One region of the Bacillus sp. MUM 13 genome, then DNA from elsewhere that is predicted to be linked to it. Evidence: riboswitches for the same ligand, from Rfam matches in the RefSeq annotation. Region 1 holds a riboswitch; the other holds the start of a gene.
The links. Region 1 has a riboswitch for S-adenosylmethionine ahead of BIV59_RS05790 (sugar ABC transporter substrate-binding protein). Riboswitches for the same ligand answer to the same signal wherever they lie in the genome.
Positions count from the first base shown of each region.

Region 2: it holds a riboswitch for S-adenosylmethionine, as region 1 does, so the genes downstream of both, BIV59_RS05020 (YezD family protein) here and BIV59_RS05790 (sugar ABC transporter substrate-binding protein) in region 1, are expected to answer to the same signal.

Region 1 is NZ_MLYQ01000017.1:32,109-39,509, reverse strand. It holds gene BIV59_RS05800 (MFS transporter) at 1-572, opposite strand, end outside; gene pepF (oligoendopeptidase F) at 1,276-3,087, shown strand; SAM riboswitch class I at 3,209-3,368, shown strand; gene BIV59_RS05790 (sugar ABC transporter substrate-binding protein) at 3,634-4,707, shown strand; gene BIV59_RS05785 (sugar ABC transporter ATP-binding protein) at 4,754-6,292, shown strand; gene BIV59_RS05780 (ABC transporter permease) at 6,261-7,292, shown strand.
Region 2 is NZ_MLYQ01000014.1:31,552-38,952, forward strand. It holds gene BIV59_RS05015 (M55 family metallopeptidase) at 1-196, opposite strand, end outside; gene BIV59_RS05020 (YezD family protein) at 669-827, opposite strand; SAM riboswitch class I at 1,054-1,157, opposite strand; gene BIV59_RS05025 (amino acid permease) at 1,524-2,927, shown strand; gene BIV59_RS05030 (YxcD family protein) at 3,118-3,408, opposite strand; gene BIV59_RS05035 (hypothetical protein) at 3,396-3,836, opposite strand; gene BIV59_RS05040 (coiled-coil domain-containing protein) at 4,299-5,672, opposite strand; gene BIV59_RS05045 (PstS family phosphate ABC transporter substrate-binding protein) at 6,174-7,401, opposite strand, start outside.

The DNA of each region.
Region 1 (7,401 bases):
TTATGAATGCTCAGCACTAGAGGCATAAAGCCTACCGTTGAAATCAGCAGTCCCAGATTGGAGCCGGCTTGCCTAAACGAAGCCAATTCTGCGCGTTCTCCAGGATCCTTTGTCATGGCAGGAATCATAGAACCAAAAGGAATATTGGAAATACTATAAATGGTTCCAAAAGCCATATAAGATGCATATGCCCAAATGGTTTTCCCGGTTATCGTAAAATCCGGATTTATGAAGTTGACGACGGCGATCAGGGCCAGGGGAACAGCAGTATATAAGATAAATGGCCGGAACTTGCCTTTAGGTCCGATATTTCGCCGGTTATCTATCCATGTTCCTACAGTAATATCAGCTAAAGCGTCCCAAATTTTTGAAATCAGGAATACAAAGGCAGCTACAGCAGAGGGCAGTCCTAGTGTATCGGTGTAAAATTTCAGCAAATAAATCTGGCCCATATCCAGCAAAAAGTTGTTGCCGACATCTCCAATTCCATATGCAATTTTTTCTTTTAGCTTTAATTTGTGGTGATTCACCTTCAGATTGTCTTGCTCTTGGGCTGGACTTTTGCTCATCATACCTGTTCCACCTTCTTCGGAGTATTCTTATATCTTGATGCAAACGGCTTTTCGTTGGATAATGGGCAAGTTTGCATGTTAACCTCTATTTTCGGTTTTTTTACCCAGGTCTTTTATTCTATAAACAAGATAATTCTTCCTTATCCGACAAAATACCTTAAATTGTGAAATGCGACAAGCTGGAACGTACATGTGTCTGGAGTATCTGAATTAAGAAAATCAGCACAAAATAGAATGTCGGGTACGGGAAATGGGACCTAGTGAAATTTGAGGAATATTTACTATCGACAAAATTCGACAAATTTCCTATAATGGGGTAGGAAGCAATCATATTGCGGTGATTGTTTTCTTTTTATTCATTGAGATGCAGCCGGCCTCCCTTCAAAAGCCGGCTGCATTTTTTTATTTTCTCTCCATTTTCTTCCGCTGAATAGGATGCACTTCAGTTATATCAGAGGGCTGCCTCTCATAGCTATTGTGAATCACCCCTGGTATTCTCCTAATACTTCAGAACCAATAAATAGCAATTAGTAAGCAAGTTTCATGTTTGATTAGAGTGCAACGCCTATTTTGTCCCCCATGTGGAAGAAACTGAAAACAGAAAGATTGATTGTACAATTACAAAACAAATATTATGATTTGATTAAATTTTCTGATAACATTTAGTTGAGAAGTCACTAAGTTTTTATTGGAGGAGACAATGATGGAAAAAACAATGGAAAAGCGGCTTTTCCGTTCTGAAGTACCTGTGGAGCAGACCTGGAATCTTGAGGATTTATTTTCTTCCAGAGAAGACTGGAAAGCACAATTAGAGAATATTAATCAGGAAATTCCTGCGCTATGTGAATATCAGGGGCAGCTAAGTAACAGGGATAAGCTTGTGCAATGCTTGGAGCTTCGGGAGCAGCTTCATATGAAATTGACCAGGGCAGGGACATATGCATCATTGAGAAGATCGGCAGATGGAACAGACTCTGTCAATCAGGCAGATTATGCACAATTTTCTGCGCTGATGACTAAGGTGAATGCTGCCCTTTCATTTATTGATTCTGAAATTCTTGAATTGCCAGAGTCAGACTTAAGAGAATACGTAGCATCAGAACCAAACCTTAAGGTATTTGAGAAGAATTTATTAGAATTGCTGGAGACGAAAAAACATAAGCTTTCACCAGAAACAGAAAAGGCTCTTGCTGCATTAGGAGATGTGCACAGCTCACCTTATAAAGTATATGAAATGGGCAAATTGGCCGATATGCAGTTTCAGCCGATACATGATGAAGAGGGAAATGAATATCCGGTTTCTTTTTCTTTATTTGAAGACCGTTATGAATTCTCACCGGATACGGCTCTTCGCAGGAAAGCATACGGATCATTCGTGAATACATTAAAACAATATAAAAATACCTTTGCCCAAGCATATTCGGCAGAGGTTTCGAAGCAGGTCGCACTTTCACGGCTGCGCAGCTATGAATCTGTCACGGAAATGCTGCTTGAGCCCCAGCAGGTAACAGCTGGCATGTATAATAATCAGCTCGATATCATCCAGGGTGAGCTTGCTCCTCATATGCGCCGCTACGCCCAGCTGAAAAAAAAGGTGATGGGGCTTGATAAGATGCTTTTCTGTGATTTGAAAGCGCCGCTTGATCCTGAATTTAATCCAGCAACAACGTATGAAGATGCGTGCGAAGTCATTCTTGAAGCACTAAAGGTAATGGGACCCGAGTATAGTGAAATCATGAAAAAGGGGCTGACAGAAAGATGGGTTGACCGTACAGACAATGTCGGAAAAGGAACGGGGGCTTTCTGTTCAAGCCCGTATGGAGTTCATCCATATATTTTAATTACCTGGCAGGATACTATGCGCGGCGCATTTGTATTAGCACATGAGCTGGGACATGCCGGACATTTTTACCTGGCTAACAAAAATCAGCGGCTATTCAATACAAGGCCATCAACCTATTTCGTTGAAGCCCCGTCCACACTAAATGAGCTTCTTTTGGCGAAGCATCTCCTTGCTAATACGGAAGATAAGCAGATGAGGCGCTGGATCATCCTGCAGCTGCTTGGAACCTATTACCATAATTTTGTGACACATTTGCTCGAGGGGGAATATCAGCGAAGAGTATACATGCATGCTGAAAATGGCCATCCCCTAACTGCAAAAACCTTGTCTGAAATAAAAGGAAACGTTCTTGCCGGCTTTTGGGGAGATGCTGTAGAAATAGATGAAGATGCAAGCTTAACCTGGATGCGCCAGCCGCATTATTATATGGGTTTATATCCGTATACCTACTCTGCAGGATTGACCGCATCCACAGCAGCTGCCCAAATGATCCAGGAAGAGGGCCAGCCGGCTGTTGACAGGTGGCTGGAAGTCCTGCGCGCAGGCGGAACAAAAAAACCGCTGGAACTTCTGAAGCATGCTGGAGTAGATATGTCGAAGCCGGAGTGCATCAAACAGGCAGTATCCTATGTTGGCTCCCTTGTTGATGAATTAATTGCTTTATATGAATGATATATAGAAGTTTGATTTTAATTTATCGACAATAAAGATTTTTCTAAAAACTGTTGCAATAAGAATCAGATGATGGTATATTCACCACAGGAAAAAAATTGAATAATGTTTTGCTTTAAAACTCTTATCCAGAGTAGGCGGAGGGATTTGGCCCGATGATGCCCAGCAACCGACTGTAATTCCGTTGTGAGACGGGGCGCGTGATAAAATGCGCCGGTATTTATACCAGAGGGCACGGTGCTAATTCCAGCAGAAAGATTATTCTTTCTGAGAGATAAGAGGTTAGAAGATCTATTTTTGTATTCTTCAAGCCTCTTTCTTTTACAGAAAGGGGCTTTTATTTTTTTGCTTTGTTTAATCTTGCTGCCAGACTTCCGTTTTCAGGTGCGCAGTTTCCGGAAGCAGTTATGCTTTCGTCTCACAGAACTCATTAAGAAACAACAATCTAAAAAAAGAGCCTTTAAAAATGGAAAACAGGAGGGTATTCGGCTAAAAGAGAAATTCCAGGAGTCAGAAAAACTCAAATATAACGAGGGAGAGAAATCAATGAAGAAAAATATATGGAAATCATCAATGGCCTTAATTTTTATTTTAATGCTGCTGGCAGGCTGCCAGCCGCATGTAGGGAAGCAAACAGCTGCTGATTCAAAAGCAAGTGATAAAAATCCGCTTGCAAATAAGAAAGTGGCACTTATTATGCAGCAGAATCTTGGTACATTCTCTGCACAATATATCGATGGTGTGAAGGAACAGGCTGCAAAATTTGGGGGGAAGGTTACAGTATTCACCTCTGATGGAGACCTTGCAAAAATGTCCTCTAATGTTGATGCAGCGATTAATCAGGGCTTTGATGCCATTTTAATTGACCATGGCACAAAAGAAGCACTAACAGCCGGCGTGAAAAAGGCCATTGATAAAAAAATTCCCGTTATCGCATTCGATGCTGAAGTCAGTGTACCGGGTGTAACAGTTCTTGAGCAAGGGGATCAGCAGATGGCAGAGGCTACGCTTGAAAAACTGGCAAAGGATTCGGGAGGCAAAGCCAATATCGTGAAAATTTGGGTTGCGGGATTTGCACCGATGGAAAGAAGGCAAATTGCCTATAAAGACTTTTTAGCCAAAAATACAGGAATCAAAGAGGTTTCTGCTTTTGGGGCAGCTACTCAAAATACGGCTCTTGACACCCAATCGCAAATGGAAGCTATTTTAAAACAGTATCCTAAAAAAGGCCAAATCACAGCAGTATGGGCTTCTTGGGATGAATTTGCCAAAGGGGCGGTGCGGGCCATTAAACAGGCGGGCAGAACGGATATCAAAGTTTATGGAATCGACATGAGCGATGAGGATCTTCAAATGATCCAGGATAAAAACAGCCCATGGGTGGCTTCAGCTGCAGTTGATCCAAAGGATATCGGAAGAATTCAGGTTCGTTATGCTTATCAAAAACTCAGCTCCGGATCCGCGCCTGATAAAGTAAAGTTAAATCCGGTGTTCGTCACCAAGGAAGAATTGCCGGCAGAACAAATTACGACAGCAGAGCTCAATAAATATGTGAAAGGCTGGGGACACAGCGAGCAGGGATACACAGAAAAACTCAAAGACCTGGAAAATGGGAAGTAATGAATTGTAAAGCCCAGCCCCAGGCTTATGGAAGGGGGAGCATAAATTGAGTGCTAAATTGCTGGAGATGAAAAGCATTTCGAAATCATTCGGCCAAGTGAAGGCCTTGAATAAGGCAAAATTAGAGCTGAGAGCAGGAGAAGTGCATGCGCTGCTCGGAGCAAATGGTGCCGGTAAAAGCACACTGATTAAAATTCTTTCAGGGGTGTTCACTGAGGACAACGGTGAAATTGTATTGGACGGCAGAACCGTCAGCTTCCGCTCTCCTAAGGAAGCCAAAGACTGTGGAATTCATTGCGTGTACCAGGAGGTGGATACAGCCATTGTTCCGCAATTGTCAGTTGCTGAAAATATTTTGCTGGATTCATTTGCCGCGGAAAGAAAATGGTTTGTATCAAGGAAAAAGATGCTCAAACAGGCACATGACGCTTTGATTCAGCTTCATGCAGGGGGGATTTCACCTGATAAGCCGGCGTCTGCTCTCACCCTGGCAGAAAAACAAATGGTCCTGATAGCACGTGCCCTTGTCAGGGAGGCAAAAATCATTATTTTTGATGAGCCGACAGCCCCTCTTTCGCTTGAAGAAACACGGCATTTATTTGAAATTATCCAGAAGCTGAAAAAGAGGGGGGTAGCAAGCATTTTTATCTCTCACAGGCTCCCGGAGGTTTTTGAAATTTGTGACCGCATTACGGTAATGAGGGATGGAGAAGCAGTAGGAACGTTCCTTTCCCCGGAAATCACCCAGCAGCAAGTGGTAGACAAGATGCTTGGCAGCCAGCTGAGCATGGAGCTATTAAGACCCGGGAGCAAAATAGGAGATGTGCTGCTTGAGGTCAGGCATTTGGACGATGATGAGATGCTTAGAGATATTTCTTTCTCTGTTTCAAAAGGAGAAGTTGTCGGTGTAGTGGGTCTTGTCGGAGCAGGGAAGACAGAACTGGCCAAAGCTCTGTTTGGCCTGAGTCCCTGGAAGAGCGGGGAGGTCGTTGTACACGGGGAACATTTTAGATTTAAGCATCCCTCTCAGGCAATTAAGGCTGGCTTTGCCCTTGTACCGGAAGAAAGGCGGAAAGAGGGGCTGTTTATCGGGGAATCTGTCCAGGCCAATATCACTTTTCCTCATCTGAGGAGATTCTCCAGCTATTCATTTTTAAAGAAAAAGGCGGAACAAAAATATACAGAAGAAATGATTGATACACTTGGAATAAAAACGCATAGCAGCCAAACTCCCGTAATGAACTTAAGCGGCGGAAATCAGCAAAAGGTAGCTATCGGAAAGTGGATGTCCGGACAAGCAGAAATTTATCTGTTTGATGAGCCAGCCAAGGGTGTGGATATAGGAGCAAAGAAGGATATTTTTCAGCTCATACACCGCCTGGCCGGCAGCGGAAAGGGAGTTCTTTACTTTTCATGTGATATTACTGAAATTCTTGCGGTATCCGATCGGCTTCTGGTTATGTATGATGGAGCAATTGTGAAGGAACTGACAGCGGCTGAGGCGACACAGGAGGAAATCCTGCTGTATGCAAGCGGAGGAAAGGAAGATGGAAATGAACGGGAAATTCATCGGGTTTTTATTTAAATATGGAGCCATCCTTTTAATGGTGCTGATATTAATTTATTTTAGCTTGGTGAATGGCGCATTTCTTTCTTATGGAAATATATCGGACATTCTGAGGTCCATATCCATCGTTACACTGCTTGCTTTAGGAGTCACATTTACGCTGATTGTGGATGGCTTTGATTTATCTGTCGGTTCGACGATGAGCTTGTCTACAGTTTTGACATCGTCGCTCATGGTATGGTTTCAGCTTCCCCTTTGGCTCGTTATCATCCTTCCAATCATTACAGGTGTGCTCGTAGGGTTATTTAATGCCTTGCTGATAGTGAAAATCAGGATTCCGGATCTTCTTGCAACACTTGGAGTCATGTATATTGTTTCAGGCTTTCACCGGACATATACAGAGGGGTACTCTATTTATAGCCATATGGAAATGACAACAGGAGGAAAAGCCCCAGGCGAATTTTATAAAAGCTTTCTGTGGGTAGGACAGGGGGAACTGGGTGGAGTGCCTGTTCCTGTTATTATCATGCTGGTGTTTGTGGCTGCTGTGTTCATTATTCTGACCCATACCAGATGGGGCAGAATTTTGTATATGACAGGCGGAAATGCTGAAGCTGCACGCCTGTCTGGCATAAATGTCAATAAAGTGAAGCTGCTGTCTTACATTGTTTCTGGAATATTTGCTTCATTGGCAGGGATTCTTTTTGCCGCCCGTGTTGGATCAGGGCAGATCGATGCAGGTTCATCCATGCTTATGGAAGCTGTTGCAGCTGTATTCGTCGGTTTTTCCGTTCTTGGTGCAGGCAAGCCGAATGCGCTCGGCACATTTTTCGGAGCTGCTTTGATAGGTGTTTTGTTAAATGGTTTAACCATGCTGAATCTTCCTTATTACGCATTTGAAATTGTGAAAGGCACGGTTCTTGTGCTTGCCCTGGCCGTAACCTATATCCATGTAGGAAAAAGGAGCGGAAGCCTTAGGAAAAAACGGCTTCAGCAGCCAGTGAAAAAGGCGGGCTGACTATACAGACAGACCAGGATGAGGCGATGCCGCTTTCGGCATCGTCTTTTAATTTGGAGAATTTTTAGCCATGGTATTCTCTGAGTACTCCTCTCAAACCTTCACTTGC
Region 2 (7,401 bases), on a different contig from region 1:
AATTGTTCATCTTAGAGTGGCTGTCATTGACGATCACCTCGCTTGCTCCTTCTTCAAAAGCAGCAGAAACTACACTATTTGCTTCATCCGTCATAATGAGCCGGCTTCGTTCATAATTGTGCTGAGAAGAGTCAACATGAGTATGGTCAGCTAGACCAGTGATTCCCTCCATATCGACAGACACATATAACTTCATCCCCAAATCCACTCCCCTTTTAAAATGTTATAATTTTCTTAAAATTATAAATTATAATACTATTTCTTGCAAACTAAATCTGGCTCTATTAATAGCATTAGCCTGCAGAAAAAGCTGCTAGCATGGTGTTTTTTCTTTCTGATAAAAAATTTTCAATTCCTGTCTTCGTTACTTTATTATCTCGAAATAAAAATTAGTATTGTTTACAAACCGTTTCGAACCAACAAAACCTATAAGATAAACTGGATTGATCTCTCTTCTGCATGATTCAAAAGGCTGTTTTTGTAAACATTGCTGCTATGAAACATGGTGGCTGATTTCCGCTCCAGGATGCTCGCTCTAATCAACCTGACTTGTCAAAGGGAACACGCTCTTTTCTAAATGCTCTTTTTTTAAAGATTGTTGTTTTTTAATTTGTTATGTGAGACGAGCAAAAAAAAGGAGCTGCCTTCCGGAGAAGGTGCTCCTTTTTTCAATTCTTTCTTTCATTTTGTTTTTTAATGATAGGAAAACGCTTTTTCTCCGTGGTATCAATCTGTGTAATTTCTCCATCATGAACCGTAATCAAGATGGAGCCGAATTCCAATTCTTTAAGACTTGAAAGAATATATTTTATTTTTGATTCATCCATTTTCACGGCTCCCCCTTATGTATATACACACTTCCCAATCATTAGCCCATCACTTGCAGATCCCCTGGGCAAAAATAAATCAGTTTTGTTCCAGTTACACTTAACCTGCTTTTTCGTCAGAATTCCTTCACCTTTTTGCATTTGCAAAAACCATGACTGAGCTTTACAGAGAAAAAAATAAACCCCTTCATATTTAAAGAAGAGGTTTATGCCTTAATAAGGTCTCTTCTTATCTCCCAGACTCACGCCTGCTGGAGTTGGCACAGTATTCTCCATGAATCTGCTGCCGAGGCTTCAAAGGGCCAGTCCCTCCACCTCTCTGGATAAGCTTTCAATGCAATATATTCAATTATCATCTTAATATTTACAATACTTATCAAAAAACTTGGTTTTTTGGATATTTACAGAATAAATCCGCGGCTGATTTTTGTCAATTTAAATTCACGGAAAAATCAAGTTTTTTAAACATTATTAATATTTTACAATCATGATTGTAAAATTCATATTACACATTTATTCCCGCCTTCCTTAGAAATAAAGCAAATTTCCTTTAATTACCCATCGATTCTTTAGTGGTTTATCTGTTTATCACTTTACCAAACTAAAATATTATTATATACTACTAAAGTAATAAAACATGTACTTATCTTTTTCCTTATTCACATATAAATGAACTCAGCAGAAAGGTCGATTATTATGCAAAATAAAAAATGGGGAATGTGGGTATTGGCTACATTCGTTATTGGAAATATGGTTGGCGGCGGTGTTTTTATGCTGCCCTCGAATCTGGCACAGCATTCAAGTTCCTTGGGATCTTCAATAGCCTGGGGCATTACAGGAATTGGCGTATTTTTAATTGCTTTAGTTTTTGGGAATCTGGCAATCAGAAAACCTGAACTAAAGGCAGGGCCCCAAAGCTATGCACAAGCTATGTTTTCATCTTCCCCCAGAGCCGGAAGGGCAGCGGGGTACAGTATGGCATGGGGATATTGGGCGGCAAACTGGGCGGCCACTGCTTCTGTCATTATATCCTTCGCAGGTTATCTATCTGCATTCTTTCCAATTATGCAAAGCACTAAGCCGCTCTTTTACCTGGGATCATCTACTATAGAACTGGGTAAGTTCATCACCTTTATGGTTTGCACAGTCATGTTATGGGGCATTCAAGCCATTTTGGCAAAAAACTTTAATAGCGCCGGCACAATGAATCTTACTACAACTATTGCCAAGGTGCTCGGCTTTGCGCTTTTCATTATCGTGACAGTTTTCATTTTTGATGCAGCCAACCTTGGAAACGGCAAGGCATTCATTGATGCAAAAGGCAATGTTCTCTCTCTGGGAAGCCAAGTGAATCATGCAGCCATCTCAACGCTCTGGGCATTCATCGGCATAGAATCAGCCGTTATGCTGTCAAACAGGGCCAAATCACAGCATGATGTTAAAAAAGCAACCATTATTGGCCTGATCGTCTCTTTAGTTATATATGTAGGCATTACACTTCTCACGATGGGAGCATTGCCTCATGACCAATTAAGCCACTCAGAAAAGCCGTTAGTTGATGCACTAGAGGCAGCAATGGGACATCCGGGAGCTACCGTAATGGCAATCCTTGCACTTATTTCCCTTCTAGGTTCAACGATTGGCTGGATCGTTGTCAGCTCAGAGGTTCCCTATCAGGCTGCCAAGGATAAATTATTTCCTGCTTTTTTTGCCAAAACAAATAAAAACGGAAGTCCAATCCGTTCTTTGACTTTAACCAATGTCATGACACAGGTTTTCTTGTTCACTACCATTTCCAGCACAATAGGAATAGCCTATAATTTTGTTATAGTCGTGGCTACACTAGCCTATTTGATCCCGTATCTGGTTTCTGCCATTTACCAGCTAAAACTTGTGATTACTGGCGAAACATACGAAACCATTAAAGGTTCACGCAAGCTTGATGGATTGATTACGGTCCTTGCCCTCATTTATTCTCTATGGGTAATAAAATCAGGCACCGCCAATTTAGAAACATTTCGTTTAGGCATCGGGCTGTTTGTTTTCGGACTTATTCTCTACCCGATCTTAATGAGAAAACCAAAAACGAAATTGAATTAGCACTGTCATCCATTACAAAAATGCTCTGGTCTTTCATGCCAGGGCAATTTTTTATGGCATAAACTCACACTGTGCCGTTTTGTTTGACGTTTTACTTAAAACCTTCTTTTATCTAACTCAACGTATCTTCCCTGTTTTTTAGCAAAAAAAAAGGAATCTCCTCTTCATAAGGAGATTCATTTTCTATATATCATTCGGTAATGTAGGCAATTATGCCTTCATTATCATCGAGGACGAGTTCAATACCGGCATACGGGTTTCGATGCAGCTCCTGGTCAAGCCATAGACGAAGGGCTTCGATTAAGTTTACGGTAATGAGCACCTGCTTTCTTCCGCCTGTATAAACTTCAGCAGAAAAGCCATAATCATCGTCAAACATGAGCTCTACTTCCACTTCTTCAGGTGCAATCCCCTTTTTATCTGCAATATAAAGACAGACTGCATTAATGATATCCTGTTCTTCAGCTTTTATCTTCTCCATGAATCTCTGTCCTCTGGACGGCGATTTCTTCTGAAAAGGCTAAAGATTTTGCTGATGATCATAATAATGATCAGTATGGCTATTACATTGACTAATAGGCCGAAAATGGCTCCAAAGCCACCCAAATGCCCGAGCAAGCCTCCAAACAGCATGCCTGCCAGACCGCCAAACAGCATGCCTCTCATAAAGCCGCCTTTGCGGAAGGAATTGCTTTTGCTTGGTGAATTGTACGATCTATTATTTCTCTGATAATTTGAACGGTTATTATTCTGGAAATTTGAGCGATTGCTGTTAAAGGATCGCTTGCCGGATTTATACGATTTGGCACTCGCTGTATTAGTATGATTGTGGTCAACAAATACAGAAGCACCTGCCGGGCTGAACACCAGTGTAAGGGTGAGCATCGCAGCCAGTATTTTTTTTATCATTTTTATTCCTCCAAGAATGTTTTCTGACTTAACTTGAGATGAAGAAGAATGTTTGTACAATATAATATTATCGCATCACCTTTCCTCTATCCTTATATACGGATAAAAGGATAAAAAGTTTCATTCCATTATCAAATAGTTATTTTGAATAATATTCCCCAATCAACATTTTCCAAAACACATATCATCTAAAAATAGACTTCGTATTTTCATTTGACTGTTTGCGTAAACTTTGCTGCTAGTGAACAAGTGGGTTGATTTCCGCTCAAGGATGCCCGCTTTCCGCGGGGCGGGCGGTAAGCCTCACAAGCAATGCTTGCGGGGTCTCACAGAAAAGAGTAATTTTAGTTGAGGTTTTTACAACCTTCCATAATTAAGGATTCTCCCGAAACTCTATTACCACAGGAATAGCAAAAAAGCACGGGCTCCCCAGGAAGGAAGCTCGTGCTTTTTTTAGAATAATTATCTGATTCGGACTACACGTCCGTTAAACTTCTGTTTCCAGTAGCCGCTTGTCATATCAGCAACTGCTACACCTGTAGAGCTTTGTGCTCCGATAAATTTCCCATTACCAACGTAAATGCCAACATGTCCATCAGTTTTGTACGTATTGAAGAATACAAGATCTCCTGGCTGCATGTCAGAAGATGAAACCTGGCTGCCCATGTTTTTCAGGGTATCTGTGCTGACAGAGCCCCTTGCTCCAAGCGAGATTCCTGCCTGCTCATATGCCCAGTGAACAAAGCTTGAACAGTCGAATCTGCCGTTAGCAATATCGCTGTCGCTTCTTCCGCCGCCAAAAACATAAACGGAATTTCCGATATACCGGTAGCCGGCAGTCACAGGATTGCCGCCTCCGCTTATGACGTGCACAGAATCAGCGGAGCTGCGTGCCGGGCTGTCGTCTGATGCAGGGACAGATTGAGATGGAGATTCAGATTGAGATGGAGATGACTGTGCTTGCGAGCGGTTTTGCTCACTCATTCTTTTTTCCATCTCTTTTTTGCGGGCCTGTGCTTCAGCTGCCGCACGGAGTCTTGCAGCCTCCAATTCTGCTTGGCGCTTACGTTCCTGCTCCATTTGCTTTTGAATTGAAAATTCCTGTGCAGCAAGCTTGCTGTCTGTTTTTTCAAGGCCTTTTTTCAGTGCTTGTGTTTCTGCTTCTTTCTTTTTAAGATCTGCTTTAAGAATCAGGCTTTCCTTTTTCTGATCCTGGATTTGAGCGATCATTCCTTCGAATTCAACCTTTGTGCTGGTTAATTCAGCAAGCTTCTTTTCAACAGCTGCTTCTTTTTCCTTCAATTCTTTTTTATCGGCTTCATGCTGCTTAAGGATATCCTGGTCAGCTTCAACGATAGTAGCAACTGCACCTACACGGTCAACGAAATCCCTAAAGCTTGAGGAACCAAGAATAACACTCAGGTAATCCACATCTCCGCCGCTTTCCTGGAAAGAAAGCGCACGCTGTTTTAACACATCATTCCGTTTTGCAATTCTTTCATTCAGCTTTGTTATATCAGATCTTAAGCCATCTACTTCAATCTGTGTTTGGGCAATTTTCTCTTTTGTTTCTTCAATTTTTGTATTGTTATCCGCGATAGCCTGATCAATCCGCTTAATCTGCGCATTTAGTTTTGTCTGGCTTTCTTGAAGGCTAGTAATCTTTTTAACTGCAGCAGAAATATTAGTCTGCACTTGAGAACGTTTTCCGCTGATTTGGGCTTTTTCGCCCTGAAGCTGGTGAATAGATGAAGCATGTACAGCAGGAATGGAAAAGACGCTTCCCAAACCAAGTACTATTGTCGTATTAATCGCAATTAATCTTTTCTTCAACACGTTATTCCCCCTGAGTTTCTATAGGCCAAAATGCAAATTTTCTCTCTGATTAACGGCGGCGGACTGCACATCCAACTGTGGAACCAAGAGCATTTTAACAGCCATTTTTTTAGTTTATTAGATAAGCTGTCTTTCTTAAATGAAGGCTCTATTAAACTTGCATTTGATTCTTCTTCAGGGACTCACTTTCCCTGCAGTCGAGCATGCTCATTACTTTAAAAGAGACTTTATGAAAGAAACAGCTTTAGACAGTACTTCTTCATGAATGTATAATTAAGGATTCTGGTGAAAGCTTTCCTATGTATGTTCTAAGGCGAAAGTTAAACAAAAAAGCCAAATTCATCCTTTTTTCGACCCAAAAGTAGTATACCATCAAATTTTGTCAATTAAGTAATAAAACTATTACATTTATATTACAAACATTACATTAAACTACATTCCTCAAAAAAAACAAAAAAATCCAAGGCCAGCTCTTCCTCAAGCTTACCTTGGAGTTTCGGTTTATTGTGCATTAACATAGCCCACTTTTTCAACGAGCTCTTGACCTTGCTTGCCTTTCATCCATTTTAAAAATGGCCGGATTTCCGGATTAGGATTATCTCGCAATGTAATGGCATAAAGATTGGCGGTAAATGGGTATGTTTCATTTGAAATGTTTGCTGTATTGGGATCGATTCCATTTATGGAAAGAAATTTAATATTTTTGCTGCTGTTCATTTTAGAAGCGAAATAACGGAAAGAAAACCCAATACTATTGTCATAGTCTCTATAATCGGCAACCTGTTCAATAATGCCCCCCATGCCTTCCGGGACTTCTTCTTTAAGCGGTTCCTTTAAATGTTCCTTGCCGACTATTTTTTCCAATATTGTCTGGCTTCCTGAATTTTCAGGCCTCTGAAAAGCGAGTATTTTCTTATCCTTGCCTCCAAGGCTTTTCCAATTTGTAATATTGCCGGTATATATATCTTTAATTTCTGCGGAGGTCAGGCCTTTTACCGGATTTTCTTTGTTAACAAAAAAAACGAATGCCTCTTTGCCGATAGGTGTCATAACTAATTCTTTATGTTTCTTTTTAGCAAGCTTAATTTGATTCATGGATGGCTCTGCTCCAAAATAAATATCAGCTTCTCCATCCACAAGCCGCTCAAACGCGTAAATGGTATTATTAAAACTCACTATTTCTCTTTCTTGATCAATACTGCCAATATTCCTGTATACAGCCTGGGCAAATGCAGAGTATACAGGAAAAGCTGCCTCTGCCCCGTCGAGTACAGGCATATCTTTTTTGTCTTTGATATTATACAAACTTTCCCCTTCCAGCTTCGGCAAGATATTAGATCCATTCGTCACTTCATATAGAGTCAAATCTGTACTCGAATATCCGTTTCCATACTCCATTCCATAAGACGGAAGCACATTAAGGCTTCTATGCCACAATACAGCACTCCCTGCAGCAAATATCAGAATAATTGCTGCAGACCAAGGCAGTATTTTCTTCACCTCAACAGGGGAAGGGTCTTCTCTTCGTCTTTCGCTGAAAAAGAATCCGGCAGTAAAGGCAAGTTGATAGGAAAGCGGCCCATACAAGAAAAGCGGTCCATCTCCAATAAAAGCCGCAATGAAATTTACCAGGATGAACGGAAGCTGTATAAATCCATAAATATCCCAAACTCCATGCCCATAGAAGCCGCCGCTGATAAAAATGCACAAACTCCAGCATGCAGCTGTA